DNA from 2 places in the Kluyvera sp. CHPC 1.2972 genome. Region 1 is predicted to be linked to the other one. Evidence: predicted binding sites of a transcription regulator. Region 1 holds the regulator's gene; the other holds the start of a gene.

Evidence for each region. Region 1 encodes PhoB, which activates phosphate uptake and scavenging genes when phosphate is short. Its sites were predicted from a motif close to CTGTCATAAAACTGNCNNAT; they were not measured.
Region 2: kdgR (DNA-binding transcriptional regulator KdgR) is a predicted target of PhoB. The motif match lies at 12,145-12,164, and genes of this name have one in related genera.

Annotation. Positions count from the first base shown of each region.
Region 1 covers NZ_JAPKIB010000005.1:173,049-188,350, forward strand. The annotation lists gene sbcC (exonuclease subunit SbcC) at 1-2,331, opposite strand, end outside; gene sbcD (exonuclease subunit SbcD) at 2,328-3,530, opposite strand; gene phoB (phosphate response regulator transcription factor PhoB) at 3,722-4,411, shown strand; gene phoR (phosphate regulon sensor histidine kinase PhoR) at 4,433-5,728, shown strand; gene brnQ (branched-chain amino acid transporter carrier protein BrnQ) at 6,138-7,457, shown strand; gene proY (proline-specific permease ProY) at 7,586-8,938, shown strand; gene malZ (maltodextrin glucosidase) at 9,139-10,959, shown strand; gene V6944_RS11025 (LysR family transcriptional regulator) at 10,953-11,855, opposite strand; gene V6944_RS11030 (hydrolase) at 12,107-12,748, shown strand; gene V6944_RS11035 (antibiotic biosynthesis monooxygenase) at 12,809-13,351, shown strand; gene V6944_RS11040 (amidohydrolase) at 13,372-15,240, shown strand; gene V6944_RS11045 (hypothetical protein) at 15,302-15,302, opposite strand, start outside.
Region 2 covers NZ_JAPKIB010000001.1:98,817-114,118, reverse strand. The annotation lists gene V6944_RS00560 (PqiB family protein) at 1-2,629, opposite strand, end outside; gene yebS (membrane integrity lipid transport subunit YebS) at 2,598-3,881, opposite strand; gene V6944_RS00550 (GAF domain-containing protein) at 4,025-4,522, shown strand; gene proQ (RNA chaperone ProQ) at 4,620-5,312, shown strand; gene prc (carboxy terminal-processing peptidase) at 5,332-7,380, shown strand; gene htpX (protease HtpX) at 7,576-8,460, shown strand; gene V6944_RS00530 (GNAT family N-acetyltransferase) at 8,536-9,012, opposite strand; gene pdxR (MocR-like pyridoxine biosynthesis transcription factor PdxR) at 9,143-10,612, shown strand; gene V6944_RS00520 (MFS transporter) at 10,705-12,078, opposite strand; gene kdgR (DNA-binding transcriptional regulator KdgR) at 12,256-13,047, shown strand; gene V6944_RS00510 (YobH family protein) at 13,091-13,330, opposite strand; gene mgrB (PhoP/PhoQ regulator MgrB) at 13,499-13,642, shown strand; gene V6944_RS00500 (YebO family protein) at 13,716-14,015, shown strand; partial or broken gene V6944_RS00495 (DUF2627 domain-containing protein) at 14,778-14,922, shown strand; gene cspE (transcription antiterminator/RNA stability regulator CspE) at 14,935-15,144, shown strand.

The sequences.
Region 1 (15,302 bases):
TTCATGCTGATCCAGCAGCGCATTGAGAAAGTCCTGGCGATCGCTAAAGTGCGACTCGGCCAACGCCTGGTCGAAGGCCTGCTCGGCCTGCTGCAGACGCTGTTTCTCCTGCGCTTCCTGTTGCTGGAGCGTGTGCCACTGGCTTTCCAGTGACACGCAGTCATGGTGTACCTGCTGCCAGCCGTCGAGCGTCACCGGGTGGGCATCTTCAGGGTTTTGCACCGCGGGAAGGGTATCGAGCAGCGGTTGGATCTGCACGAGCTGCTGCTGAGTCTGCTGAAGCTGTTTTTGCTGCTGCTGCCAGCGCTGGGTATCCGCTTCACGAGCAGCTAGCCAGCGGTGCGCTTCGTCGGGCTGCGGAAGGGCAAGGCCAAAGCCTGTAAGCGTCTGGGTAAGCAAAGCGGTACGCTGTGCTAGCTCATCCTGCTGTTGGGTGTACTGGGTGCGTAGCTCGCGGAGTTGTGCGTCAAACGTCAGGCGCTGGCTGTAGTGATAGCGCTGCTGTTCGGCCTCTTCCTGCGCCGCTAGCCAGCCGTTGATATCGTCAGCAGGCTGTAGCGTGATACCCAACCCCTGAATGACCGTCTGCCACTGTGATGTAAGTGCTTGCTCTCGCTCGCAAAGCGTCTCCAGCTCGGCATTTTCCTGCAGCTGATGTTTTTCCAGCGCGGCGTGCTGACCGCGTAGCGTGGCGCCTTCTTCCGCCAGTTGGGCGACCTCTTTCTCCAGCGCATCGCGGCGGGCTTTGTTGGCATCCGGGGCTAACGCCTGGTACTCCGCCAGTGCAGGATGGCTGGTTGAGCCGCATAGCGGACAGGGCGCGCCTGGTTGTAAACGCGCACGCTCGGCCTCGAGGCGCACGATCGTTGCCTCCAGCTCGCAAATGGCGTTCACGTCATCGCGCTGCTGTTTTTTCTCTTTATAGACCTGACGGAGCTGGGTAAGTCCGGTGGTCAGCGTTTCTAGCTGTTGCTGGCGCTGTTGCTGTGCGTGCAGAAGCTGCTGGCGGCGCGTTTGCAGCGGGATGAACTGCGAATGGAGCGCGCTCAGCTGCTGGCGCAGTGGGCGGGTGGTCGCGTGCTGGGCAATTTGCCCAGCTACTTCTTCCTGAGTCAGCGTTAGCGCTGAGGGTGGCAGTTGGGCGAGCCGTTTTTCCAGCTCGGCCAGACGCTGCGCGCCGGTCTCCAGTTGAGCACGTTCGCGGGCCTGTTGAGTGAAGGCGCTACGCCAGCCGGTCAGTTCCCCCAGCCACTGCTGGATGTGTTCGTTTTCCTGCAGCCACTGCTGAAGCTGACTTTGGGTCTGCTGGAGCGCGGTGGCCTGCTGCTCGGCGCTTAGACGAATGCGGTCACGAAGGCGGCGGGAATCATGTAAGCGAGTATTTACTTGCTCTACTAACTGGTGGGTTTTCACCACCGTGGCGGCCTGCTCTTGCAACTGCGTCCAGCGCGGGCGTAACGCTTCCGCAGGCTGCGCCCGGTTGAGTGCAGCAAGCTGTGGCTGCGCCTCTTCCAGCGCCTGACGGGCGGCAGTGAGCGACTGCTGGTGGATCTTCCCGTCCTGTTCCAGTTCCTGCTGGCGGGTGAGCCACTGCTGATGCAGCGCAGCGACGGTCTGCTGCTGTTGCCACTGCAGTTCGTCAGAAGTAAGCGCCTGCAAACTCTGTGTCAGGGTCTGCTGCTGCTCTTCGCTCAGCAGCACCACGCCGCTGGCCTGCGCCTGAAGCTTCTCCAGTTCCCCCCGCGCCTGCTTATGTTTTTCAAAGACCTGCGCTGAAATCTGACCATAAATTTCAGTGCCGGTTAGCTCTTCGAGTAACTCGGCGCGCTCTTTTGGCTCGGCGTTGAGGAAAGCGGCAAACTGGCCTTGAGAGAGCATCATTGAGCGGGTAAAACGACCATAGTCGAGTCCGGTCAACGAGGCGGTCATTTCCAGCTTGTCTTTAATTTTGTCCGCCAGAATTTGCCCGTCATCGCAGCGCGCCAGCTCGACACGCGGCGCCTGTAGGTTGCCGTCCGGCTGATTGCGGGCGCGGTTCTGGCTCCAGAAGGCGCGGTAGGCTACGCCCTGAACCTCGAACTCGACCTCCGCCAGACATTCGGCGGTGTCACGGGTCATCAGGTCGTTTTGCGACTGGGAGACGTTACTTAGACGCGGTGTCTTGTGGTACAGCGCCAGGCAGATGGCGTCCAGCAGCGTGGTTTTCCCTGCGCCGGTTGGGCCGGTAATGGCAAACAGACCGTTGCTGGCGAACGGCTCCTGGGTGAAATCGATTTTCCACTCGCCCTTGAGCGAGTTGAGGTTTTTCAGGCGCAGGCTGAGAATTTTCATGGTTGTTCCTCCTCGCCAAGGCTCTGGAGCGTGTCATTAAACAGCGCGTGCAGGCGCTGTTGCTGCGGCTCCTCCAACGTTTCCAGCGCCAGGCGGCGCTGAAATACCTCTTCGACGCTCAGTTCGCTCAAGGTTTCGCGCTCAAGGCTTGCCAGAATGCGCTGGCGCTGTTCACGACTGCGGCGCACCAGCAGCACGTCGACCGGCAGGTCGTCAGTGATGGCCTGAATTTTACGTTGAATGTCATGCAGGTATTCGTCGCTGGTGATTTCAATATCCACCCAGGTGCTCGGCTCTGCGGCGGTATCGCGCCATTCGGCGAGCTGGGCGCTGATAGCGTCAAAATCGCCTTTGATTACCGCCAGCGGCTGAGTCACGGGCACGGTAAGCGGCGTGACGTCGGCAAGCTTGCCGTCGCTGAAGCTCACCAGATTGACGCTTTTGGCTTTGCCGGTTTCATCAAAGCTGAGAGCGATAGGCGAACCGCTGTAGCGAATATGCTCGCTGCCGCCGATTTTCTGCGCCCGGTGGATGTGGCCCAGCGCGATATAGTCGGCAGGCGGGAAGTTTTGCGCCGGAAACGCGTCCAGTGTGCCAATATAAATGTCGCGCACCGCGTCACTTTTGCTGGCTCCGACGGTGGTCAGATGGCCGCTGGCAATAATCGGCAGCGTGGCGTCGCCGCGCAGTTCACAAGCCTGCTGGTATTGCTGCTGGTAATAGTCGGTAATGCTCGCCAGCACCTGCTGGACTTTTTCGCCGCCGGAGAGCCCCGCCTGACTGGTAATAATGTCACGCGGGCGCAGGAACGGCACCGGGCAGAACACCGCGCCGGGCGTGCCGTCGCGGCGATTCAGAATAAAGGGGGCATGGCCGGCGCTGGCGATCACCGTGGTATTCAGAAATGAGAGAATATCGCGGGATTCATTCAGCGTTGCCACGGAGTCATGGTTGCCCGCCAGCACAACCAGATGGCAGCCGGTCTGCTGCAAATTGACCACAAATCGGTTGTACAGCTCGCGCGCATAGCTTGGCGGGGAGCCGGTATCGAAGATATCGCCCGCGACAATAATGGCATCCACCTGCTCGTGTTCGGCGGTGGTGAGCAGCCAGTTCAGGAACGCGTCATGTTCAGCCGCGCGGCTTTTGCTGTAGAAGTTCTGGCCAAGGTGCCAGTCCGATGTGTGGATGATGCGCATAGCGGTTCCGTGAGAAGTGGCGTAAAGTTGATTATAAACATCAGCCTACGTTGAGGTCGATGAGCGCGTTTTGCGTGTGTCATAAACGGTAAACCGCGATCATCTAACGGTCATGTTTTTCATAAATCTGTCATAAATCTGACGCATAATGACGCCGTATATAATACTGATGTCTAAAAACAGGGCAAATAATGGCAAGACGTATTCTGGTCGTTGAAGATGAAGCGCCAATCCGCGAGATGGTCTGTTTCGTTCTGGAGCAAAACGGTTTTCAGCCGGTGGAAGCAGAAGATTACGATACCGCTATCAGCAAACTGAATGAACCCTGGCCCGATCTTATTCTGCTCGACTGGATGTTACCGGGCGGCTCGGGACTGCAATTTATTAAGCATATCAAACGTGAAGCGCTGACGCGTGACATTCCGGTAGTGATGCTCACTGCTCGTGGTGAAGAAGAAGACCGCGTGCGGGGCCTCGAAACCGGCGCCGACGATTACATCACCAAACCTTTCTCGCCAAAAGAGCTGGTTGCCCGCATTAAAGCGGTAATGCGCCGTATTTCACCGATGGCGGTGGAAGAGGTGATTGAGATGCAGGGGCTGAGCCTTGACCCGACCTCTCACCGCGTGATGACCGGTGAAAACCCGCTGGATATGGGGCCAACCGAATTTAAGCTGCTGCATTTCTTTATGACGCACCCGGAGCGCGTGTACAGTCGCGAACAGCTGCTGAACCACGTCTGGGGCACCAACGTTTATGTTGAAGACCGTACCGTCGACGTGCATATTCGTCGTCTGCGTAAGGCGCTGGAACACAGTGGTCATGACCGCATGGTGCAAACCGTTCGCGGCACGGGTTATCGTTTCTCTGCCCGTTTCTAATTTTTGACAGGAGTGTGACGCGTGCTGGAACGGCTGTCATGGAAAAGGCTGGTACTGGAGCTGCTGTTATGCTGTCTCCCGGCCGCGATACTGGGACTGATTTTTGGTTATCTGCCGTGGTTTTTACTGGCGGCAGTGACCGGGCTGCTCATCTGGCATTTCTGGAATTTACTGCGACTCTCCTGGTGGCTTTGGGTCGACCGAAGTATGACCCCTCCGCCGGGACGCGGCAGCTGGGAGCCCTTGCTCTACGGGCTTAATCAGATGCAGCTGCGTAATAAAAAACGCCGCCGCGAGCTGGGTAATTTGATTAAGCGCTTTCGTAGCGGCGCCGAGTCGCTGCCGGATGCGGTGGTGCTTACCACCGAAGAGGGGGCCATTTTCTGGTGTAATGGCCTGGCCCAGCAGCTGCTGGGGCTTCGCTGGCCCGACGATAGCGGGCAGAATATCCTCAACCTGCTGCGTTACCCCGAATTTATCCAACACCTCAAAAAGCGCGATTTCTTAAAGCCGTTGCATCTGGTGCTGAACAGCGGTCGCCATCTGGAGATCCGCGTGATGCCGTATACCGACCGTCAGTTGCTGATGGTGGCGCGCGATGTCACGCAGATGCACCAGCTGGAAGGGGCGCGGCGTAACTTCTTCGCCAACGTCAGCCATGAGCTGCGCACGCCGTTGACCGTGCTGCAGGGCTACCTGGAGATGATGCAGGAGCAGGTGCTGGAAGGGAACGTGCGTGAGAAAGCGCTGCACACCATGCGTGAGCAGACGCAGCGTATGGAAGGGCTGGTTCGACAACTGCTGACGCTCTCTAAAATCGAGGCTTCACCGACGCTGGCGCTGAACGAAAAGATTGATGTACCGATGATGCTGAAGGTAGTGGAACGCGAAGCGCAGACGCTCAGCCAGCATAAGCACCAGTTCCACTTTGAGATTGATGAGACGCTGAAAGCGCTGGGTAACGAAGAACAACTGCGAAGCGCGATGTCGAACCTGGTCTATAACGCCGTTAACCATACGCCGGAAGGCACGTTGATTACCGTACGCTGGCAACACGCGCCGCACGGGGCATTGTTCAGCGTCGAGGATAACGGCCCGGGGATTGCGCCTGAGCACCTGCCAAGGCTGACCGAGCGTTTTTATCGCGTTGATAAAGCGCGCTCGCGGCAGACCGGCGGCAGCGGTTTGGGACTGGCAATTGTTAAACATGCGGTTAATCATCACGATAGTCGACTGGATATTACCAGCGAGCCCGGCAAAGGTTCATGCTTCAGCTTCCTGCTGCCGGAACGTTTAATTGCCAGAAATAGCGAGTAATTTCACCCTTGTCAGCTTAACTTTCCACAGACCAGCTTCGGCTGGTCTGTTTGCTTTGCAGTCAAGTAAACCCCGCGTGATTTACGAACGTCTGATTATTTTTTGTTCGCATGATTAGCCGGATGTTTTTCTTAAATCCAGTTAATACGTCTGCCTATTTTTTCACTATCAATATAATCATCTGGTTTTGCGATCCCGTGTTGCTTTAAAACGTTATAAGCGTTTAAATTGGCCCCCATGCAGTCGTAAACAGACTGTATATGCGCGGTAAATCAAAAAACTATTCTTCTCTACGCCGCGAAGGGAGCATATCCCGCTGAGTTTATTGTCAGTTTCCTCTGCATCATTCCACAGGCGCTGGCACAATAAATTTGTTTTACAACACCACATCCACAGGCTGTAGTTACATATGACCCATCAATTAAAATCGCGTGACATCATCGCTCTGGGCTTTATGACCTTCGCGTTGTTCGTTGGCGCAGGCAACATCATTTTCCCTCCAATGGTTGGTTTGCAGGCCGGTCCTCACGTCTGGACTGCCGCGATCGGCTTCCTGATTACCGCCGTTGGTCTTCCGGTACTGACCGTGGTCGCGCTGGCGAAAGTGGGCGGCGGCGTGGACAGCCTGAGTACGCCAATTGGTAAAGTCGCGGGCGTGCTGCTCGCGACGGTCTGCTATCTGGCGGTTGGCCCGCTGTTTGCGACGCCACGTACCGCCACTGTCTCGTTTGAAATCGGGATCGCGCCGCTGACCGGCAGCGGTGAACTGCCGCTGTTTATCTACAGCGTTATCTACTTCGCGCTGGTTATCCTGGTGTCGCTCTATCCAGGTAAACTGCTGGATACCGTCGGCAACTTCCTGGCGCCGCTGAAAATCCTGGCACTGATTGTACTGTCCGTTGCCGCCGTGATGTGGCCAGCTGGCCCGATTAGCCATGCGATGGAAGCCTATGAAACTGCAGCGTTCTCAAATGGCTTTGTGAACGGCTATTTGACCATGGATACGCTGGGCGCGATGGTGTTTGGTATCGTTATCGTTAACGCCGCGCGTTCCCGCGGTGTGACCGAAGCGCGTCTGCTGACTCGCTATACCATCTGGGCTGGCCTGATGGCCGGTGTCGGCCTGACGCTGCTGTACCTGGCGCTGTTCCGCCTGGGTTCCGATAGCGCGACGCTGGTCGATCAGAACGCGAACGGTGCGGCAATCCTGCACGCTTACGTACAGCATACCTTCGGTGGCGCGGGCAGCTTCCTGCTGGCGGCATTGATCTTCATCGCTTGTCTGGTCACCGCAGTGGGCCTGACCTGTGCTTGCGCCGAGTTCTTTGCCCAATACCTGCCGTTCTCCTACCGTACGCTGGTCTTTATCCTCGGCCTGTTCTCTATGGCGGTGTCGAATCTGGGGCTGAGCCACCTGATTCAAATCTCTATTCCGGTGCTGACCGCGATTTATCCGCCATGTATCGCACTCGTAGTGCTGAGTTTTACCCGCAATTGGTGGCATAATTCGGGCCGCGTTATTGCACCACCGATGTTTATCAGCCTGGTATTTGGTATCCTTGACGGCATCAAAGCCTCTGCTTTTGCAGATGTGCTGCCGGCGTGGACTGCCCGTTTACCGCTGGCCGAGCAAGGCCTTGCATGGCTGATGCCGACGGTTGTGATGGCGGTTCTGGCGATTATCTGGGACCGTACAGCAGGTCGTCAGGTGACATCCAGCGCCCACTAATCGGCGTTTGCATCAAGGTGTTTTAACCACGGAACGTGATGTTCCGTGGTTTTTTATTTTGGGTACTTTCACCTAAGTTGTTCGCGTTGCGGCGCGATGATGATGGGTATGACATGGCACTGGAAACGATGGAAAACAACAAGCTGAAGCGCGGGTTAAGCACCCGGCACATTCGCTTTATGGCCCTCGGATCGGCCATTGGTACGGGGCTGTTCTACGGCTCCGCCGATGCGATTAAGATGGCTGGGCCTAGCGTTCTGCTGGCCTATATTATTGGCGGCGTTGCCGCGTATATCATTATGCGTGCGCTGGGCGAAATGTCCGTGCATAACCCGTCTGCCAGCTCCTTCTCTCGCTACGCGCAGGACAACCTGGGCCCGCTGGCCGGTTATATCACCGGCTGGACCTACTGCTTTGAGATCCTGATTGTGGCGATAGCAGACGTCACCGCCTTTGGTATCTACATGGGCGTCTGGTTCCCGGCGGTGCCGCACTGGATATGGGTGCTCAGCGTGGTGCTGATCATCTGCGCCATCAACCTGATGAGCGTGAAGGTGTTCGGTGAGCTGGAGTTCTGGTTCTCGTTCTTCAAAGTCGCCACCATTATCATCATGATCGTGGCTGGTTTTGGCATCATTATCTGGGGTATTGGCAACGGCGGGCAGCCAACGGGTATTCATAACCTGTGGAGCAACGGCGGCTTCTTCAGCAACGGTTGGCTCGGTATGGTGATGTCGCTACAGATGGTGATGTTTGCCTATGGCGGTATCGAGATTATCGGTATTACCGCCGGTGAAGCGAAAGACCCACAGACCTCTATTCCGCGCGCGATCAACTCTGTACCGATGCGAATCCTGGTGTTCTACGTGGGTACCCTGTTCGTCATTATGTCCATCTATCCGTGGAACCAGGTTGGCACCAACGGCAGCCCATTTGTGATGACCTTCCAGCATCTGGGGATCACCTTCGCAGCCAGCATCCTTAACTTTGTGGTACTGACGGCATCGCTGTCGGCGATTAACTCCGATGTGTTCGGCGTGGGTCGTATGCTGCACGGTATGGCGGAGCAGGGCAGCGCACCGAAGGTGTTCGCTAAAACCTCCCGTCGCGGTATTCCGTGGGTGACGGTGATGGTGATGACCATCGCGTTGCTGTTTGCGGTATACCTCAACTACATCATGCCGGAAAACGTCTTCCTGGTGATTGCGTCGCTGGCGACCTTCGCCACCGTGTGGGTGTGGATTATGATCCTGCTCTCGCAGGTGGCCTTCCGTCGCCGCCTGTCGGCTGATGAAATCAAAGCGCTGAAGTTTAAAGTGCCTGGCGGCGTGGCGACGACTATCGTCGGTATCGTCTTCCTGGTCTTTATTATCGCGCTAATTGGTTACCATCCGGATACCCGTATTTCGCTGTACGTGGGCTTTGCGTGGATCCTGCTGCTGTTAGTCGGCTGGGCATTTAAAACCCGTCGTAGCAAATAATCTACCCTATCACGTAGCCCGGACGAGGTGCGTATACACCGACTCCGGGTCTTTCCCGGCGTCGCTTCGCTCGGTCGGGCTACCCTATTTTTCCCCCTCTATTCTCCGCCCCCGTCCTCCTCCCTACAAAAAAGTACAAAAGATGAGTAGGGTGCAATAGTCGTATGGCAAGGTGGGCTCACTTTGAGGATAGGGGATAGATGATGTTGAACGCCTGGCACCTTCCTGTTGCTCCCTTTATTAAACAGCAGCAGGACAAACTCATTATCACGCTGTGGCTTCGCGGCGATGACCTGCCGCAGCGAGTGACGATGCGCTCGGAAGTCGATAACGAAGAGATGGCGGTACCGATGCGCCGCAGCGGCAAAGCGCCGAGCCACGATATCGTGCAATGGCGCGCAGAAATTGGTCTGCATGAAGGTCAACCGCGCCGTCGTTACGCCTTTAAACTGCTGTGGGATGACCGCCAGCAGTGGTTTTCGCCAACAGGCTTTAGCGCCTTTCCGCCAGCCAAGCTGGCGCTTTTCGCCTTTGATAGCCCGGATGCAGGCCCGCAGTGGGTGACTGAACAGGTTTTCTATCAGATTTTCCCGGACCGTTTTGCCCGCAGCCCGTCGCGTAGCGACCAGCAAGACAACGTCTACCATCATCACGCGGCCGGTCACGACATCATTCTGCGCGACTGGGATGAACCGCTTACCGCTGAAGCGGGTGGCTCGACCTTTTACGGCGGCGACCTCGACGGCATCAGTGAAAAGCTGCCCTACCTGAAAGCGCTTGGGGTGACCGCGCTGTACCTGAACCCGGTGTTTACCGCGCCCAGCGTGCATAAATACGATACCGAAGATTATCGTGAAGTGGACCCGCAGTTCGGCGGCAACGATGCGCTGCTGCGCCTGCGCCATCACACCCAGCGCGAGGGGATGCGCCTTGTCCTTGACGGGGTGTTTAACCACAGCGGCGACACTCACGCCTGGTTTGACCGTCACAACCGCACGGCGAACGGGGCCTGCCATCACCCGGACTCACCGTGGCGCGATCATTATAGCTTCTCGCCAGAGGGCAAGGCGCTCGACTGGCTGGGCTACGCCAGCTTGCCTAAGCTCGATTACCAGTCTCAGGCGCTGATTGACGAAATCTACGGCGGTGAAGACAGTATCGTTCGTCACTGGCTGAAAGCGCCGTGGAATATGGATGGTTGGCGGCTGGACGTGGTGCATATGTTGGGTGAAGCGGGCGGCGCGAAGAACAACCTGAAGCACGTGGCGGCGATAACCCAAGCGGCGAAAGCCGTGCGGCCGGATGCCTACGTCCTCGGTGAGCACTTTGGTGATGCGCGTCAGTGGCTACAGCAGGATGCAGAAGATGCGGCGATGAACTATCGCGGCTTTACCTTCCCGCTGTGGGGTTTTCTCGCCAATACCGATATCTCCTACGACCCGCAGAAAATTGATGCGCAGACCTGCATTGCGTGGATGGAAGATTACCGTGCCGGGCTGTCGCATCAGCAGCAGCTGCGCATGTTTAACCAGCTTGATAGCCACGATACGGCACGCTTTAAATCGCTGCTCGGCCGTGATGTGGCGCGTCTACCGCTGGCGGTGGTCTGGCTGTTTAGCTGGCCCGGCGTGCCTTGTATTTACTACGGTGATGAAGTCGGACTGGACGGCGATAACGATCCGTTCTGTCGTAAGCCATTCCCGTGGGATGAAAATAAACAGGATAAAAACCTGCTAGCGCTCTACCAGCGTCTGTCGGCGCTGCGTAAAGCGACGCCTGCGCTGCGCCTTGGCGCCTGCCAGGTGCTCTATGCGGCGGGAGATGTGGTGGTGTTCCTGCGCGTACTTGGCGCTGAGCGCGTGCTGGTCGCGATTAATCGGGGGGAAGCCTGCGACATTACGTTAGCGGACTCTCCGCTGCTGCACGTAGCCCGCTGGCATCGCCGGGAGGGCGATGCGCAGCTTGAGGGCATGGGCCTGACGCTACCGGCTGTCTCCGCGTCGGTGTGGACCGGTCACTGATAGAGACGGCGAATCTCAGCGCTGGCGAGCAGGGTTTCACGCCACCAGCGCTGAGCGAGCCCGTCGCTGCCGTTGCGCCAGGCGATATAGGCGACATCTTTCTGGCGAAACGAGTCTACCGTTTTCTCCACCAGTTCTCCTGCTGCCAGCCACGGGCTGGCAATATGGCGGGGGAGGAATCCGCAGCCCATACCGGCACGAAGCAGCGTCACCTTACTGTGAAAATCGTCGACGCGAATCTGCGGCTGTTCATCCATCAGGTTGGTCTGCAAGGGGTGGCATACTCGCGCGCTATCGCTTATCACCACCGCGCGATGTAAACAGAGCTGCTCGTTGGTTAAGCCCTCTGAGGCGGTCGCCAGCGGATGGTTCGGGGCGACCACAAACACGTTATCCAGCGTGCCGAGCATACGATATGACCAGGCGGCCGAGGTGGGCGGTTCGTTAATTGCGCCGAGGATAATATCTGCGCCGTTATGGGTCAGTTCTTCCCAGGAACCCGCCAGCGTGTGGTGGGTAAAGTTGAGGCGCGTCTGTTTATTCAGCGCATAAAATGCGTCGATCGCCGGCAATAGCGCGGCAAAGGGAAACGAGTCGTCCAGCGCAATCGCTAGCTCTTTTTCCCAGCCAGAGGTTAGCTGTATCGCCTGTTTTTCCAGATCTTTCGCCGCATTGAGCAGTAGGCGGCCCTTTTCCAGCATCATGCGTCCGGTATCGGTGAATTTTGCCCGATGCCCGGAGCGGTCGAGCAGCGTAATGTTCAGGTCGCTTTCCAGCTTTTGAATCATATAGCTAAGCGCTGCGGGCGTTTTAAACAGCGAATCAGCAGCGGCGGCAAAGGTCCCGTGTTTCTCAAGAGCATCAAGAATAAGCAGTACGTCCAGATTGATTCGCATAATGGGAAAATATCCTGAAAATTAAACCACTACGTTGTAACGAATAGTGAAAAACAATGCCAGTGAATAAATTAGATAAAAGCGTCGCATTTTTTTGATGCTGATTTATTACCGTCACAAGATGGTAAGTTTTCTTTAATAACTCGTTAGAAATTTCCCGCTATACTCAACAAGCTTTCTGATTCAGGATCCTGCTGCTGACGGCAGTTTAAGACCGTTACCTTTTAACTTATTGATTAAGAAGGTGTGTTATGTCTATCCGGGAACTGATTGACCCTAAAAACTCTGCGCTTATTTTTATTGACCATCAGCCACAAATGTCATTCGGTGTGGCGAATATTGATCGCCAGACATTAAAAAATAATACCGTAGCGTTAGCGAAAGCTGGGAAAATATTTAATGTTCCGGTCATTTATACCTCCGTCGAAACGAAAAGTTTTAGCGGTTATATCTGGCCAGAATTACTCGCCGTTCATCCTGACGTTAAGCCTATCGAACGTACCTCAATGAACTCCTGGGAAGATGCTGCTTTTGTGAAAGCGGTGGAAGCGACCGGACGTAAAAAACTGATTATCTCCGCGCTGTGGACTGAAGTCTGCCTGACTTTCCCGGCGCTGATGGCGCTGGAAGCGGGCTATGAGGTTTACGTGGTGACCGATACTTCTGGCGGCACCTCCGTGGATGCCCATGAACGTTCTATCGACCGCATGGTACAGGCCGGTGCGGTGCCGGTGACCTGGCAGCAGGTGCTGCTGGAGTACCAGCGTGACTGGTCGCGTAAAGAGACCTATGACGCGGTGATGGATCTGGTGCGTGAGCACAGCGGCGCCTATGGGATGGGCGTGGATTACGCCTACACCATGGTGCATGGCGCGCCTGAGCGCAAAGCTTAAGGCCAGAGATCCGGTGGGGCGATGACCCCGCCGGTTTGCAAGCGCAAGGAACCTATCGTCATGACGCAAAAGCATGTCACGCTGGTCATTACTCACGCTATTCGCCCCGAACACGTTGTGCAGTATGAAGCCTGGCTGGGCGAGATTATGCCTATCGCCGCTAACTATCCGGGCCATCTGGGGGCCAACGTTATTCGCCCCGTCGATGGGCAAACGGCCTGGAATATCATCATCCGCTTCGACACCATCGAACACCTTTATGCCTGGACCCAGTCTGACGTGCGGCGCAAGCTGGTTGAGGAGATTGCCCCGGTGCTGGGTGAGGGCGACCATACTGAAGTGCGCACCGAAGCCGCCTTCTGGTTTACCCCGCCCGCCGCCAACGTCCGCCAGCCCAAGCGCTGGAAACAGTTTCTGATAACGCTGCTGGTGATTTTCCCCAGTACCAATCTGGTGCCCGCGATTACCGGCGCGCTGCTGCCGTCGTTAAAGGGAACCCTGTCGCTGCATTTTATCAATGATGCCTGTGTGGTCGCGCTGGTGGTCTGGTTCTGGATGCCCATCGTGACCCGCCTGTTTGCCGGTTGGCTGAAAAAAGCCTGAACCGACGCGAGGAGAACGCTATGTCACAAACCGCTACCCTGATTTTAACCCAGGGGCAGATTCACACGCTTGACCCGCAACAGCCGCTCGTGGATGCGGTGGCCATTGCCGACGGCAAAATTCTGGCCGTCGGCAGCGACGCGCAGATGATGTCCTGGGCGGGTGAAGGCACGCAGATTGTCGACCTGCATGGTCACACGGTGATCCCCGGCCTTAACGACTCGCACCTGCACCTGATTCGCGGCGGGCTGAACTACAACCTGGAGCTGCGCTGGGAAGGCGTACCGTCGCTGGCGGATGCGCTACGCATGCTCAAAGAGCAGGCCGACCGTACGCCGTCGCCGCAGTGGGTGCGCGTGGTGGGCGGCTGGAGCGAGTTCCAGTTTGCCGAACGCCGGATGCCAACGCTGCAAGAGCTTAACGATGCCGCGCCAGATACGCCGGTATTTGTGCTGCACCTCTACGATCGTGCGCTGCTCAACCGCGCCGCGCTGAAGGCGGTGGGCTACACCAAAGATACGCCAGCTCCTGCGGGCGGCGAAATTGTCCGCGATAACAACGGCAACCCGACCGGGATGCTGATTGCCAAACCTAACGCCATGATCCTCTACGCGACGCTGGCGAAGGGGCCGAAGCTGCCGCTGGAGATGCAGGTCAACTCCACCCGTCAGTTTATGCGCGAGCTCAACCGACTGGGGCTGACCAGCGCCATTGATGCGGGCGGCGGCTTCCAGAACTACCCGGAAGATTACGAAATTATTGAGCAGCTGCACGCCAATAAGCAGATGACTATCCGCATCGCCTATAACCTGTTTACCCAGCGTCCGAAGCAGGAGGTCGAGGATTTCGAACGCTGGACGGATATGCTGAAACCGGGGCAGGGCACCGACTTCTACCGTGCCAACGGCGCGGGCGAGATGCTGGTCTTCTCGGCGGCCGACTTTGAAGATTTCTTGCAGCCGCGTCCGGATCTGCCGCCGGGTATGGAAGATGAGCTTGAGCGTGTGGTTCGTCACCTGGTCGAACATCGCTGGCCGTTCCGTCTGCACGCCACTTACGATGAATCGATCAGCCGCATGCTGGACGTGTTCGAGAAGGTTAACCGTGATATTCCGTTCAATGGTCTGCACTGGTTCTTTGACCACGCAGAGACCATCACCGAGCGTAACATTGAGCGCGTGAAGGCGCTGGGTGGCGGGATTGCGGTGCAGCACCGTATGGCCTTCCAGGGGGAATACTTTGTCGATCGCTACGGCAAAGATGCGGTGAAACACACGCCGCCGGTGGCGAAAATGCTGGAGGTGGGCGTTCCTGTTGGTTTGGGTACGGACGCGACCCGTGTGGCGAGCTATAACCCGTGGACGGCACTGTACTGGCTGGTTTCCGGGCGTACCGTCGGCGGTATGGCGATGTATGACGATGAAAACCGTCTGCCGCGCGATGTGGCGCTGGAACTGTGGACGGCAGGCAGCGCTTGGTTCTCCAGCGAGCAGGGGAAAAAGGGACGTATTGCCGCTGGGCAGTTGGCGGATTTGGTGGCGTTGTCGAAGGACTATTTCAACGTGCCGGAAGAAGAGATCAAAGGCATTGAGTCGGTGATGACGATTGTCGATGGCCGCGTGGTCTACGCCGCCGGGCACTTCACGCCGATCGCCCCGCCGTCGATTCCGGTGGTGCCGGATTGGTCGCCAGTGGTGAAAGTGCCGGGTCACTATCGCTCCGCGCCTCCGGGTTCTGAGCATATCGGCGCGGTGGTTCAGATGCACCAGTGCTGCGGCAGCTGCGGCGTACACGGGCATCAGCACGACATTGCGCGTCAGTCTGGTATTCCGGTATCTGACGATCGCGCCTTCTGGGGCGCACTCGGCTGCTCCTGCTTCTCGTTCTAACCCGCTCTCAGGTGGTCAGGTTCACTGACCGCCTTTTCTTGTGATTCTCGCCTTGTTGTTAT
Region 2 (15,302 bases), on a different contig from region 1:
GCGGCAGGGCGGTGCCCCATTCGCGCCACTCTTTCGGTTCAGACTCCAGCAGCAGGAAGTGTTTCCCTTCCTGCGCTTTCGGCGCTAGCGGGATGCCCGGCGGGGTCGCAAAGGCGATGCCGCCGCGAATGAACTGGTTGAAGGTGCCGGTTTTCACCACGCCGCCCACCAGGCCAAAATCAAGGCTATAGCCAGAGGCCAGCCAGAACACCGAGTTGTTGCGCACCAGATGCTGGTAGCGCTGGCCGATGCGCATCTCAATCATCACGCGGTCGGAAAGGCTGCCCAGACGCAAACCGGTGACGGTGCCCACCTCAAGCCCACGGAACAATATTGGCGTCCCGATGCTTAGCGAACCGGCTTCCGGTGCTTCCACCACGATGTTCAGGCCGTTGAGGTAGCGGGAGTCGGAGATCGTCGCTTCCTGGAGCTCAAAATCACGGCGCATTTCACCGTGGCCCGGCTCGACGTTAACGTAAGGCTGCAGCAGAGTATCCAGATGCTCCACGCCCGCCGCCGAGATTTGCGGGGTGATCACCGAGAAGCGGGTGCCGCGTCGAGCGAAGGTCGAAACGTATTCAGGATAGAGTACCGCGCTGGCCTGTACTTCGTTGCGCGACGCGTTTAGCTCCAGGTTCTGCACCTGACCGATATCAATACCGAGGTAGCGAATTGGCATACCGGTCGAGAGCTTGTCGGCATCAAAGGCGTGCAGAGTAATTTGCCCACCAATGGCGCGCGCGGCGGTCTCCGATGCGTAAAGCAGGCGTTTATCGCCTTTACGGCTGCCTGCGCCGGCGGCATCGAGATTGTCAAAGCTGATCGCCCCTTTTAACGCACGGGAGAGCGGGGAGGCCTGCACCGTCAGGCCGCTGCCGTTGAGCTGCACCTTCGCGCCGCCTTCAGCCCAGAAGACGCTGTTTGGGGTCAGCAGCGAACGGTATTCCGGTTTAATGTGCACCGCAATATCGAACGCGTTGGCGCGAGGCTGCACCGAGGTGACCTCACCGACTTCAAATTTACGATACAGTACGATAGAGCCGGTCTGAATATCCGGCAGCGTCTCCGCCGTCAGCATCAGGGTGGTGGTTGGGTAGTCGCTGAGGTTGTTCTCCTGCGCTTTTTCGAGGTTAGAGAACAGCGGGTAGATCGACTTCATTGGCCCTTTTTCACCCGGCAGGATACGAATCCCGCCGCTGAGCCATTCGTTGGCGCTGGCACCTAAGAACTCAACGCCGTCGATGCCTACTTTGACATCCATCTTGCTGTTGACCACAAACTTGCTGTCGCCATGGATCAGGTCGCGATACTGCGGGTCAATGGCGATAGCAAAGCTAATGCCTTTCGCCGTCAACGCGCGTTCCATGACCTGGCCGATTTTTACCCCATGCAGCATGATAGGCTGCCCGGCATCGATACCGTAGCTTTCTGGCGCGGTCAGCGTCAGCGTCATGACGCCCGGCTGTTGCAGCAGCGTTTTATCCGCCGCCAGCACGGTAAAGCGATCTTTCGGTTCGCCGTCGCCCGGTACCAGCTCAAAGGTGCTGCCGGTAAGCAACGAGCTCAGGTTGGTGTTATCCAGCGACAGCTTTGGCTGATGCAGTTCAATGCGCGTTTTTTCCCGCAGCAGTGAGACCACGCTTGGGTCAACGGTCATTTCACCGGTAACGGAGTTGTCCGGGTTGAGCGTCAGTTTGGTCAACTGACCCACTTCCAGCCCCTGATAAAGCATTGGCGTCGAACCGGCCTTCAGACCATCGCCGTTTGGCAGTTGAAGCTGCACCAGCACGCCGCGCTGGCTGTGAGCAAGATCCTCATAGAGGCCGTATTCATCGTTCTGTGCAGCGGCCTGCGAATCGGGCGGGGAGTCGAAGGCGATCGCGCCGTTGACCAGCGCTGCGAGGCTCTCGAGCTGCACCTTCGCGCCGCTGAGTCCTACATCCGCCTTAATGCCTGAGACGTTCCAGAAGCGGCTACCTTTTTTCACCAGATTGGTGAAGCGACGCTCGATCAGCACATCAATAGTGACGCCCTGATTGTTCGGGTTAATGGCGTAGTCATAGACGCGGCCGACCGGAATTTTGCGGAAGTAGACCAGTGACCCGCTGTTGAGCGAACCTAAATCCGGGGCGTGCAGATGGATCATCAGCTCGCCGTTGTTGAGGCGATATTTCGGCTGCGTATCCAGCGCGGTAAAGTGATCGCGCGCTTCGCCTTTGCCAGGCATCATGCCGATATAGTTGCCGCCAACCAGGGCATCGAGCCCGGATACCCCGGCAAGAGACGCCTTCGGGGTGACCAGCCAGAACTGGGTTTCGTCGCGCAGCGCATCTTCCATATCGGATTTAATGCTGGCGCGCACTTCAATTTTGCTGCGGTCCTGGGCAAGACGAATATCCTGAACCGTGCCGACCTCGACGCCCTGGAAGCGTACTGGGGTTCGGCCCGGCACAATACCGTCCGCCGACATGAAGTCGATGGTGATGGTGGTACCGCGATCCTCATAGCTGTTCCAGATAAGCCAACCGGCAATCATCAGCGCGATGACCGGCAGCAGCCAGAACGGAGAGATACGGCGTTTGGTTTTAATTCGCGCCTCAGTCTGTGAAGCGGGCGTTTCCTGACTCATGTGCGTCCCAAAGTATGCGGCTGTCCAGCCATTCAACAGCAAGAATAGTTAATATTACCGCAGCGCCGAAATAAAACGCAGCGGGGCCCATCGTGAAGGCGAGAAGCTGATCACGATTGATGAGCGACATGGTTAACGAAATCACAAACAGATCGAGCATTGACCAGCGGCCAATCCAGGTGACAAAGCGCAGCAGCAGTATGCGCGTACGCAGCCCCTGTTCGCATTTAAAGTGAATGCTGGTCAGTAGCGTCAGCATCACGATAATTTTGGTAAACGGCACCAGAATACTGGCGATAAACACCACCGCCGCCACCGCCACGTTGCTGTTGGCAAGCGACATGATCCCGGAAAGGATGGTGTCCGTCTGCCGACCGCCGTTAACATAGATAACGGAGATTGGCAGCAGGTTAGCGGGAATGAGAAAGACGATCGAACTGACCAGCGCCGCCCAGCTTTTTTGCAGGCTCTGCCGCCGACGGTAGCGCAGCGGCGTATGGCAGCGTCGGCAGCGCCCGCGCGCATCGGCAAAACCGGTGTAGTGGCACTCAAGGCAGACTCGCAGGCTGCCGTCCGGACGCGTAGCGGGGCGTTGAGGATAAAAGCGTTCCCACAGCTGTTCAACGTTCAGATGAATCAGGGTCAGGATGCTGAGTACCACCAGAGAGATAAATGCCAGCAGGCCGATTCCCGGCTGCAGGAAGGCGTAATCCTGCACCTTGATCGAGGCAACGGCGATCCCAACCAGGTAGATATCCAGCATCACCCACTCTTTCAGCTTATCGAGCATCAGCAGGACAGGGCGGAGGTTCATGCCCAGAATATTGCCGAGCCACAGATAGGCAATAGAGACGACCAGCACCGAAGGCGCGCCGACGGTGCAGAAAAAGACCATCGCGGCGGTGATGGGGTCACCCTGATCGGTCATCTGCCAGATCCCGGACAGCAGGTTGGCATCGATGCGTACACCCAGCAGATGCAGGCGCAGCAGCGGCTCGCTCCACGCGAAGGGCATCAGCAGCAGCATGGTGATGGCCATCGCGCCGAGGCGGGTCAATGACCAATCACGCCCGTCGCGCACTTTGGCGTTACAGCGTGGGCAATAGGCACTTTGCGATGATTTTACGACCGGTAACCGAAAAAGCATATCGCACTGGGGGCAACGTTGGTAATGTGCCCACGGCAACGGTGCATCAATCTTGTGAATATGTATTTTTTTCGACGGCGTTATGCGTGATGTTTTCAGTGCCATTTATTACATTGAGAAATGAATGTATAACTCTATCTTAACCTAAGTATCGATTCATCTTGAGCCCGAACGCACTTAATGCGTATTTTATAAGGCTGTAAGCTGAACAACGCATCAGTAACACCGTAAACTATAGTGATTAGATAATGAGCAAAACAGAATTTTACGCGGATCTTAACCGCGATTTTCAGGCATTGATGGCAGGCGAAACCAGTTTCTTGGCCGTAATCTCCAATACCAGCGCGCTGCTGTACGAGCGTCTTTCTGATGTGAACTGGGCAGGATTTTATCTGCTGGAAGGCAATACGCTGGTCCTCGGGCCGTTCCAGGGCAAAATTGCCTGCGTACGCATTCCGGTAGGTCGGGGTGTTTGCGGTACAGCGGTGGCGGAAAATCGCGTTCAGCGCATTGAAGATGTCCATGCTTTTGATGGTCATATTGCCTGTGATGCTGCCAGCAACGCCGAAATCGTATTGCCTCTTGAGGTGAACGGTCAGGTCATTGGCGTACTGGATATCGACAGCACCGTCTTCTCCCGCTTTAGCGAAGAAGATGAAAAAGGCTTGCGTGAACTGGTCGTCCACCTTCAAAAAGTGCTCGAAGCGACCGATTATCAAAAATTCTTTGCACCCGTCGAAGGATAATCAACGGATAACGTAGCATTTACGAAATGCGTCATTATAATGTCGCCTGTTCATGCCTGCGGCTTGTTGGCTACGTCCGTTGTAATCAGGAAATTTCATGGAAAATCAACCTAAGTTGAACAGCAGTAAAGAAGTTATCGCATTTTTGGCCGAACGTTTCCCGCAGTGCTTTAGTGCGGAAGGCGAGGCTCGCCCCCTGAAAGTCGGTATTTTTCAGGATCTCGTTGCGCGCGTTGAAGGGGAAATGAACCTCAGCAAAACGCAACTGCGCTCCGCATTACGTCTTTATACTTCCAGCTGGCGCTACCTCTACGGTATCAAAGCAGGTGCCGTGCGCGTCGATCTCGACGGCAACCCTTGCGGCGAACTGGATGAGCAGCACGTGGCGCATGCGCGTCAGCAGCTCGAAGAAGCGAAAGCTCGCGTTCAGGCACAGCGTGCTGAACAGCAGGCGAAGAAACGCGAAGCGGCGGCTGCTGCGGGCGAACAAGGTGATGCGCCACGTCGTGAGCGTAAACCACGTCCTCCAGTACGTCGCAAAGAAGGCGCAGAGCGTAAACCACGTCCTGCGGCAGCAAAACCGGCGGCTAAACCTGTTCGTGAAGTCCGCGAAGAGAAGTTTACCCCCGTATCCGATCTGTCTGCGCTGACGGTCGGTCAATCCCTGAAAGTTAAAGCGGGCAATAACGCCATGGATGCCACAATCCTGGAAATCACCAAAGATGGCGTTCGTGTGCAGCTTACTTCTGGTATGTCAATGATTGTACGCGCAGAACACCTGGTGTTCTGAAACGGAGGCCTGGCCAGGCATGAACAAATTCTTTAGGCTCTCCGCGCTTGCTGGTCTGTTAGTGATAACAGGCCAGGTCTTAGCGGTGGAAGATATTACCCGTGTTGATCAGCTTCCGGTTCTGAAGGAAGAGACGCAACACGCAACGGTGAGCGAGCGCGTGACATCGCGCTTTACCCGTTCCCACTACCGCCAGTTCGATCTTGACGAGGCCTTTTCGGCCAAAATCTTCACCCGCTATCTGAACCTGCTGGACTATAGCCACAACGTGCTGCTGGCCAGCGACGTTGAGCAATTCTCCGCGAAGAAAGGTCAGATTGGCGATGAGCTGCGTTCTGGCAAGCTTGATGTCTTCTATGACCTCTACAATCTGGCGCAAAAACGTCGCTTTGAGCGCTATGAGTATGCGCTGAAGGTGCTCGAGCGTCCGATGAACTTCTCCGGTACCGACACCTTTAACCTCGATCGCAGCAAAGCGCCGTGGCCGAAGGACGAAGCCGAACTGAATGCGCTTTGGGACGGCAAGGTCAAATTTGACCAACTGAGTCTGAAGCTGGCGGGCAAAGACGACAAAGAGATCCACGACACGCTGTCGCGTCGCTACAAGTTTGCGATTCGTCGCCTGGCGCAGACCAACAGTGAAGACGTGTTCTCGTTGGCGATGACCTCATTCGCCCGTGAAATCGACCCGCACACCAACTACCTCTCTCCGCGTAACACCGAGCAGTTTAATACCGAAATGAGTCTGTCTCTGGAAGGTATTGGCGCGGTGCTGCAGATGGATGACGACTACACCGTCATTAACTCTATGGTGGCCGGCGGCCCGGCGGCGAAGAGCAAGGCCATTAGCGTTGGCGATCGTATCGTCGGCGTGGGTCAGGCCGGTAAAGGCATGGTAGATGTGATTGGCTGGCGTCTTGATGACGTCGTAGCGTTGATCAAAGGGCCGAAAGGCAGCAAAGTCCGTCTGGAAGTGCTTCCGGCAGGCAAAGGTTCTAAAACCCGTATCGTGACCTTGACCCGCGAGCGTATTCGTCTTGAAGACCGCGCGGTGAAAATGTCGGTTAAAGGTACCGGTAAAGATAAAGTCGGCGTGCTGGATATCCCAGGCTTCTACGTTGGCCTCACTGAAGATGTGAAGGTTCAGTTGCAGAAGTTGGAAAAACAGAACGTCAGCAGCGTGATTATCGATCTGCGCAGCAACGGCGGTGGTGCGCTGACTGAGGCTGTTTCGCTCTCCGGTCTGTTCATTCCGTCTGGCCCAGTGGTACAGGTGCGTGATAACAACGGTAAGGTTCGCGAAGATAGCGATACCGATGGCGTCGTCTATTACAAAGGCCCGCTGGTGGTGCTGGTAGACCGCTTTAGCGCCTCGGCCTCAGAAATCTTTGCTGCTGCCATGCAGGACTACGGTCGTGCGCTGATCGTCGGTGAACCGACCTTCGGCAAAGGCACCGTCCAGCAGTACCGTTCGCTGAACCGTATTTACGATCAGATGCTGCGTCCTGAATGGCCAGCGCTGGGATCGGTCCAGTACACCATTCAGAAGTTCTACCGTATCAACGGCGGCAGTACCCAGCGTAAAGGGGTAACGCCGGACATCATGATGCCAACCGGCACGGAAGAGACCGAAACCGGTGAGAAGTTTGAAGACAACGCACTGCCGTGGGACAGCATTAATGCTGCCACCTATGTGAAGTCTGGCGACATGAAAACGTTCGAGCCGGAACTGCTGAAACTGCATAGCGATCGCATTGCGAAAGATCCAGAATTCCAGTACATCGCCAAAGATATTGCTCACTTCAATGCACTGAAGGATAAGCGCAGTATCGTTTCTCTGAACTACGCTCAGCGTGAGAAAGAGAACGAAGAGGACGATGCAACGCGTCTGGCGCGGATTAACGATCGCTACAAGCGTGAAGGTAAGCCGCCGCTGAAGAAACTGGAAGATCTGCCAAAGGACTATAAAGAGCCGGATCCATACCTTGACGAGACGGTGGACATCGCCATCGATCTGGCAAGGCTTGAGAAGGCCGCACCGGTAGACCAGCCGGCAGAAACCAAGTAATCCCCCAACAGGCACAAGTCATTGTGCCTGTTTTTTTTATCTCTCGTATCTTCTCGTAAATCACGATGCTACAAAATGTAAAGTTGTGTCTTTCTCGTGACTTAGCCTAACGTAATCGTTGAAAATTCGCGTATTGCCCCTACGATATGGGTAATCGCATAGTGCGTTTTGTTAAAAAGAGGTTAAAAGTAAATTATGATGCGAATCGCGCTCTTCCTGATGACCAACCTGGCGGTAATGGTTGTGTTTGGGCTGGTGCTAAGCCTGACAGGAATTCAATCGAGCAGCATGACCGGTCTGCTGATTATGGCGCTGCTATTTGGTTTCGGCGGTTCCATTGTGTCATTGATGATGTCGAAATGGATGGCCCTGAAATCAGTCGGTGGTGAAGTGATTGAGCAGCCGCGTACCGAACAGGAACGTTGGCTGGTGGACACCGTTGCGCGTCAGGCGCAGCAGGTGGGTATTGCTATGCCGCAGGTTGCGCTGTACCACGCGCCGGACATGAACGCCTTTGCTACCGGTGCACGTCGTGATGCGTCGCTGGTAGCCGTGAGCACCGGTCTGTTGCAGAACATGAGCCGTGACGAAGCGGAAGCCGTTATCGCCCATGAAATCAGCCACATCGCAAATGGCGACATGGTCACCATGACCCTGATCCAGGGCATCGTGAATACCTTCGTTATCTTTATCTCGCGCGTTATCGCGCAGATTGCCGCCGGTTTCCTCGGTGGTAACCGTGACGATGGCGAAGAGAGCAGCAACGGTAACCCGCTGATTTACTTCGCGGTAGCCACGGTGCTGGAGTTGGTGTTTGGTATTCTGGCGAGCATTATTACCATGTGGTTCTCGCGCTACCGTGAATTCCACGCTGATGCGGGCTCTGCGAAGCTGGTCGGCCGTGAGAAGATGATTGCTGCGCTGCAGCGTCTGAAAACCAGCTATGAGCCGCAGGAAGCCAGCAGCATGATGGCGTTCTGCATCAACGGCAAATCGAAGTCGTTGAGCGAAATGTTCATGACCCACCCACCGCTGGATAAGCGTATTGAAGCGCTGCGCAGCGGCGAATATATGAAGTAACGGATTTACGTCAATAGCACTAAACGGCATCCTTGAATGCATCAGGGATGCCGTGACAGTACGCCGCAAGCGGTGTTAATTCACCGACATCTGATACTCAATCATGCCGCTTTTATTCGCCACCCAATCATAAAGACGTTGCCCACGGACGTTGGTTTCATGGGTGTGCCAGTACAGGCGGGAGGCGTGTTGTACACTCGCCTGTTGCTGTACGTATTCAATCAGTTGCCTGCCAATCTGTTGACCACGAACCTCCGGGGTAACGAATAAATCCTCAAGATAGCAATAATCTGCTGTGGCCCATGTGGAGCGGTGGAACAAGTAATGAACAAGGCCCACAATGTTGCCGTCACATTCGGCAATGGCGCAAACCATCGGCTCGTCAGAATCTAAAAAACGACGCCATGTCTGCTGCGTTACCGCGTCAGGAATGTCGACGCGATAAAACGTTTGATACTGTTTCCACAACGGCAGCCACTGCGCATAATCGCTCTCCGTTGCGGGTCTGATGATGATCTTTGCCAAATGACTACCTGCCTTTTTATCGTTCATGACTCTTCCTTATTGTTCAAAAAATAGCCTTATCTGCATGCGGTAGTGCTATGTTAGAAGACGTTATGGTTCCTATGAAGTTCCACTTTATGTATCTTTATAGGATCCACTTCCGTTGCGGTGCATTGAGATGAAAAAGCCGGTTTCCCCCCTGTTCCAGGACCTACTACTACCTGGCGGCATTATTAAAGATCAGGTCTACGAGGTGCTCCGCCATGCCATTCTGGAAGGGCGTTTGGCTGCAGGTTCGAAAATACCGTCAAGCCGGGCGCTAGCGGAAATGATGGCGATTTCACGCAACTCTGTTATTGCTGGCTTTGAACGTTTGCTGGATGAGGGCTATCTGGTCGCACGCAAAGGCGCAGGAACGTTTGTGACCGAAAGCATTCCGGACAAAACCATTGATGGACATTATCCGGTGCCGGAATCTACACCGCCTGTATCGGCAGTCGGTTCGCTCAATCCTGATATTGCGGCGCTGCGACCCTTGTGGTCTGAAGGGCAGAAAAGCGATGGGATGAGCCGCTTATTTGCCGTTGGCGTAGGTTGTACCGATCTTTTCCCCCATGATTTATGGGGGCGACTGCTGGGGCGGGTCTGGCGACAGTCCCGGCGGGAGCTTGGTTTGCATACGCACGCCTGTGGCTATCAACCGCTGCGCCGCGCGATTAATCATTACATCCAAGCCACTCGCGGCGTTAACTGCGATGAAAGTCAGATAATTATTGTCAATGGTATCCAACAGGCGCTGAATGTCACCGCACGAGCGCTGCTGCCTAAAGGTAGCGAAGTGTGGGTAGACGATCCCGGTTATGATGGTGCCCGAGGCGCCTTTACCTCGACTGGGGCAATCGTCAGGCCGGTCAGCGTTGACGACCAGGGGATGGATATTCACGACGGGATACAGCATTTTCCCGATGCAAAACTGGTCTATACCGCCCCGTCGCACCAGTTTCCATTGAGTGGGACGCTCAGCCTTTCGCGACGGTTAGCGCTGCTGGAATGGGCCGAATCCCGACAGGCATGGATCTTTGAGGATGACTACAACAGCGAGTTTCGCTATGCCGCACGCTCATTGCAGGCGTTGCAGGGGCTGGATAAATATCATCGGGTTATCTATTCCGGAACGTTTTCCAAAATGATGTATCCGGAATTTCGGTTGGGGTTTTTGGTCGTGCCGCCGGAATTACGCGAGCAGTTCATGATGACCAAATATTTCTCCGATCTCTGTACCGGGTATCTGGAGCAGGCCGTTCTGGCGCGTTTTATTGCAGAAGGCTATTACGCGAGTCACGTTCGCCGTGTGCGTAAAGCGTGCTACGAACGTAAGAACGCATTAGCGGCAGCAATAGCCGCTTATTTGCCGGGGAAAATGGTGGTACATCCGTCCGACTCTGGGATCCATATGGTGTGCTGGCTACTCAACGGCCTCACGGGGAAGGAGGTGGAAATGAAAGCCAGCCAATTGGGGATGGGGATTCAATCCTTTGAACGCTATTGCCAGCGTCCGATGTCGCGTGAAGGTATTTTGCTTGGTTTTGCCAACCATTCCCCGGAGGTCTTGCAAGAGGGCATTCGCCGATTGTCCAGCGTGATATAAACGCGCTTAAAGTTAGGGGACACTTGTGTCAAACCGCCCGAGCAAGATACGACGCTTAACATCGGGCGGTTGCGATATGACAATACCGGTTTTTAGCTCTGGGCGCGTGGCTGGGTGACGCGTAGCCCGCTGAACAGTGTGGCGACGACCGCCAGCGTACCGGCCAGCAACAGCGACACGTGGGTACCGCCGTTGCCGAAGGCGTTAAACATCAGCGCGACCAGCGCTGCACCGGTACTTTGCCCCAGCAGGCGCGCCGTGCCGAGCATTCCGCTGGCTCCGCCGCTGCGATTACGCGGTGCAGAGGCAATAATGGTGTGATTGTTCGGTGACTGGAACAGCCCGAAGCCTGCGCCACACAGCAGCATACGCCAGATAATATCGATATCGCTCGGTGACGATGGCAGTAGCGCCAATCCAAACAGGCCGCAGGCCATAATCGCCATGCCCAGTGCACCCAGCAGGCCCGCGTGAACGCGCTCGATAAGATAGCCTGCCAATGGAGCCATCACCATGGTCGCCAGCGGCCACGGCGTCAACAGTAAACCGGTCTCCACTTCGGTACGGCCAACGACCGACTGCAGGAAGAAGGGCAGCGATACCATTGCCAGCATCTGTGCACAGAAAGAGCAGATAGAGGTACAGATAGAGAGTGAGAACAGCGGAATGCGCAGCAAGTCGACAGGCAGCAGCGGCACCGGCAGCCGTAGCTGGCGACGCACGAAGAAGAAGCCAATCACCAGCAGCGCAACGATTTCCAGCAGTACCACTTCAGTGGACTGTCCTTGCGCAAAGCTGCTAAGCGCGGTGATTAGCAGGCCGAAGGTCAGGGCATTCATCACCGCGCTTGGCAGGTCGAAACGCTGTGACTGGCTGCGGGTGCCGTTTGACGGCAGGAAGCGTACGGCCAGCAGCCAGGCAATAATCCCCAGCGGCACGTTAATAAAGAAGAGCCACTGCCATGAAGCCAGTGACAAAATGGCCGCAGCGATGGTTGGCCCCGCTGCCGACGACACGGCCACCACGAAGGAGTTTATCCCCATCCCGCGCCCTAGCTGACGCTGCGGGTAGATCAGACGGATCAGCGCCGTGTTGACGCTCATCAGCGCTGCGCCCCCAAACCCCTGCAGAATGCGCGCCAGCGTGAGCATCTCGAGCGAGTTCGAGAAGGCGCAGAACAGTGAGGCGAGGGTGAAGACGACAAGACCGGCTTTATAAATGCGGTGGTAGCCAATCATATCGCCGAGGAAGGAGAGGGAGAGCAGGGAGATAACAATGGCAATCTGGTAGGCATTGACTATCCAGATGGAGGCTGCCGGGGAGGCGTTCAGGTCGGTAGCGATGGTTGGCAGCGCAACGTTGGCAATCGCGCCATCAAGAACGGCCATCGTAATACCGATAACAATAGTCAAAATGGCGCCGTAGCGTTGGGGCGTCGGCAGGCCGTCGATCAGGTTTCGAGTCATGTTAGAAACTTGTTTTTGTGTGAATTATTAACCAAAGAATGATTCTAGCATTGATTATTCGACCTAATGTCGCAGATTTGTAACCAGGTCACAGAAGTTTCATTGCTACAGACGCTTTGCGAAATTATAATAAAAACCGGTTCTAATTTTTATAAAACAGTTGCGATGAGGTGATAAATGTCAGCAACGGATTTGGACAAACAACCAGATTCTGTCTCTTCGGTACTCAAGGTATTTGGTATCCTGCAGGCACTTGGCGAAGAACGCGAAATTGGTATTACTGAACTGTCGCAACGCGTCATGATGTCGAAAAGCACCGTTTATCGCTTTTTGCAAACCATGAAGTCATTGGGATACGTTGCCCAGGAAGGGGAATCCGAAAAGTATTCACTCACGCTGAAGCTGTTTGAGCTGGGTGCTCGTGCCCTGCAGAACGTTGATTTAATCCGCAGTGCGGATATCCAGATGCGTGAACTCTCTCGCCTGACGAAAGAGACCATTCACCTGGGTGCGCTGGATGAAGACAGCATTGTCTATATCCACAAAATTGACTCAATGTACAACCTGCGTATGTACTCCCGCGTGGGTCGTCGTAACCCACTGTACAGCACCGCGATCGGTAAAGTTCTGCTGGCCTGGCGCGATCCGGCCGAAGTTCGTCAGATCCTCGAAGGCGTTGAGTATAAGTGCAGCACCGAGCGCACGATTGCCAACACCGATGAGCTGATTACCGTTCTTGAGCAGGTCCGCAAACAGGGCTGGGGCGAAGATAACGAAGAACAGGAAGAAGGGCTGCGCTGTATCGGCGTACCGGTATTTGACCGCTTTGGCGTGGTTATCGCCGGTTTGAGTATCTCCTTCCCGACGCTGCGCTTCTCTGAAGAACGTCTGCATGAGTATGTTGAGATGCTGCATACCGCTGCGCGTAAGATTTCAGAGCAGATGGGTTATAACGACTACCCGTTCTGAGTGACAAAAAAACCTGGTATTAAACCAGGTTTTTTATCCATTTTTAGCCGTTATCTACCACGCTTGTGCTCTTACGAAACAGCGGGCAGCTGGAGCGACCGACGACACCGTTGTCGCTGTGTAGGTAAAATGCGGTGCTATAACCTTGTGCTGTCAGATACTTACATTGTAACCCAAGGCCACCCGCCGTTTTCTGGCTCCCGGCCAGTACGCCGTACCCGCTCAGAAGCACCCCGATCGCGACGATAACCAGAAAAACGATAGTTCTGATAAACAGGCGCATAAAAATTCCTCTTCTATTATATCTTTCATGATTGCTACGTTACTGCAATAACGGATTGACACAAGTCTATGATTCCTAAAAGCGTGAGATGCCGTTACAGTTAGCCGCGGTTTAAGGTTAGCATGCTAACCTGGTTGCATCTGAATAAGAATTCATGCGGAGAGTTGAGTGAAAAAGTTTCGGTGGGTATTACTGATACTCGTGATTGCCGCCTGCCTGCTGCTCTGGACCCAGATGATCAACGTGATGTGCGATCAGGACGTTCAGTTTTTCAGCGGCATATGCAGCATTAACCGGTTTATACCCTGGTAAAACATTTTTGCCGGCAGCGATTTCCTTCCGTAATGTGAGTGGTAGAATGGATCGTTCTTTTTGAGGTGGTAAAATGAGTGATCTTGTAAGTTCTGGGGCATTAAATCTGGTATCTCTGGCATTTTCCTTCCTGCTGCTGTTGGTCGGTCTGGTGTTGTGGTTCTTTGTGAATCGCGCCAGTTCCCGCGCTAATGAGCAAATCGAACTCCTTGAATCGCTACTCGACCTGCAAAAGCGCCAGAATGCGCTGCTGCGTCGTTTATGCGAGGCTAATGAGCCAGACGTGAAGGAAGAAGAAGCGCCAAAAGCAAAAGCAGAAGACGTTGAAGAAGAAGGCAAAGAAGATTTTATCCGTCTGGTGGCGGAGCGATAACCTCTTTGTATGCTAACGCCGGGCAGCCTGTTCTGGGCTGCCGGACATCCCACGTTGCACTATCCTGGTGCGCCTATTCTCTAAACGCTTAACCCGTACACGTTACGCGATGTGATATTCACTTTGCGCAACTGACGTGCTGCGCGGCGATATTCGCGTTCACGTATCGGTATAATCTATAACGTTATGTTATTGTTATCAGTGAATCATTCCTAAATTCTATTTATCGCACCTTAATATTATTGTTCGTATTAACACTGTACAAATTGGCGAATTGATCACCCATTTGGCGGAGCTTAATCCAGAGAGTAATAGCGAAACGTTTTTATTGCGTTGTAATGAAGCAATGTCACGAAAGTTTCATTATTTTGGTGCAATATAGCCCGCGATGTTAATCGCCGGAGACTTGCTGGATAACCGTACTCATGTGAAGCACTTATAACCAGCTAGCCGAACGGCATGCGAAAATGTTATAGCGAAAATAGTCTAACGATATAAAAATTTTTGAGGCGATAAGGATATTCTGGACGCTGGAAAAATGTTGGGCTATGTTAAAAATGTCTTACGTTACCGTAAGCTAGGTCACATTTTAGATCTGCTAACATCCATTCAGCGAGACGTTTCGTTGGGGAGAAATTCGCCCCATGACAAAGGATTTGTTGGGATTTGTGCGGCCGATCGAGACACCTTTAAAAATGGCTTGCCATTATTATCGTTGTATGTGATAACACGTTTTGGGTTAAACGAGGTACAGTTCTGTTTATGTATGGCATTATCAGTAAAGAAGTTCTGAGTAAACACGTTGACGTTGAATACCGCTTCTCTGCCGAACCTTATATTAGTGCCTCATGCAGTCATGTCTCAGTTTTATCTATGAAAACGCCTGCGGGCGCAGAAAACACTCTAAGGAATTTTGCAAATGGCAAAGATTAAAGGTCAAGTTAAGTGGTTCAACGAGTCTAAAGGTTTTGGCTTCATTACTCCTGCTGACGGCAGCAAAGATGTATTCGTACATTTCTCTGCAATCCAGGGTAACGGCTTCAAAACTCTGGCTGAAGGCCAGAACGTTGAGTTCGAAATTCAGGACGGCCAGAAAGGCCCAGCGGCTGTTAACGTAACCGCTATCTGATTCGACAATCACTGATCTTGCGGCGCGTCAGCGTAACATTATCAGACATAAAGCCTCGCTTCTGCGGGGCTTTATCATTTCTACCTCCACTGTCTTAACCGCCGCTTCGCCTTTCTCCCTCGCTCGAATAGCGGTACACTTTCGCCCTTTGAAATAGA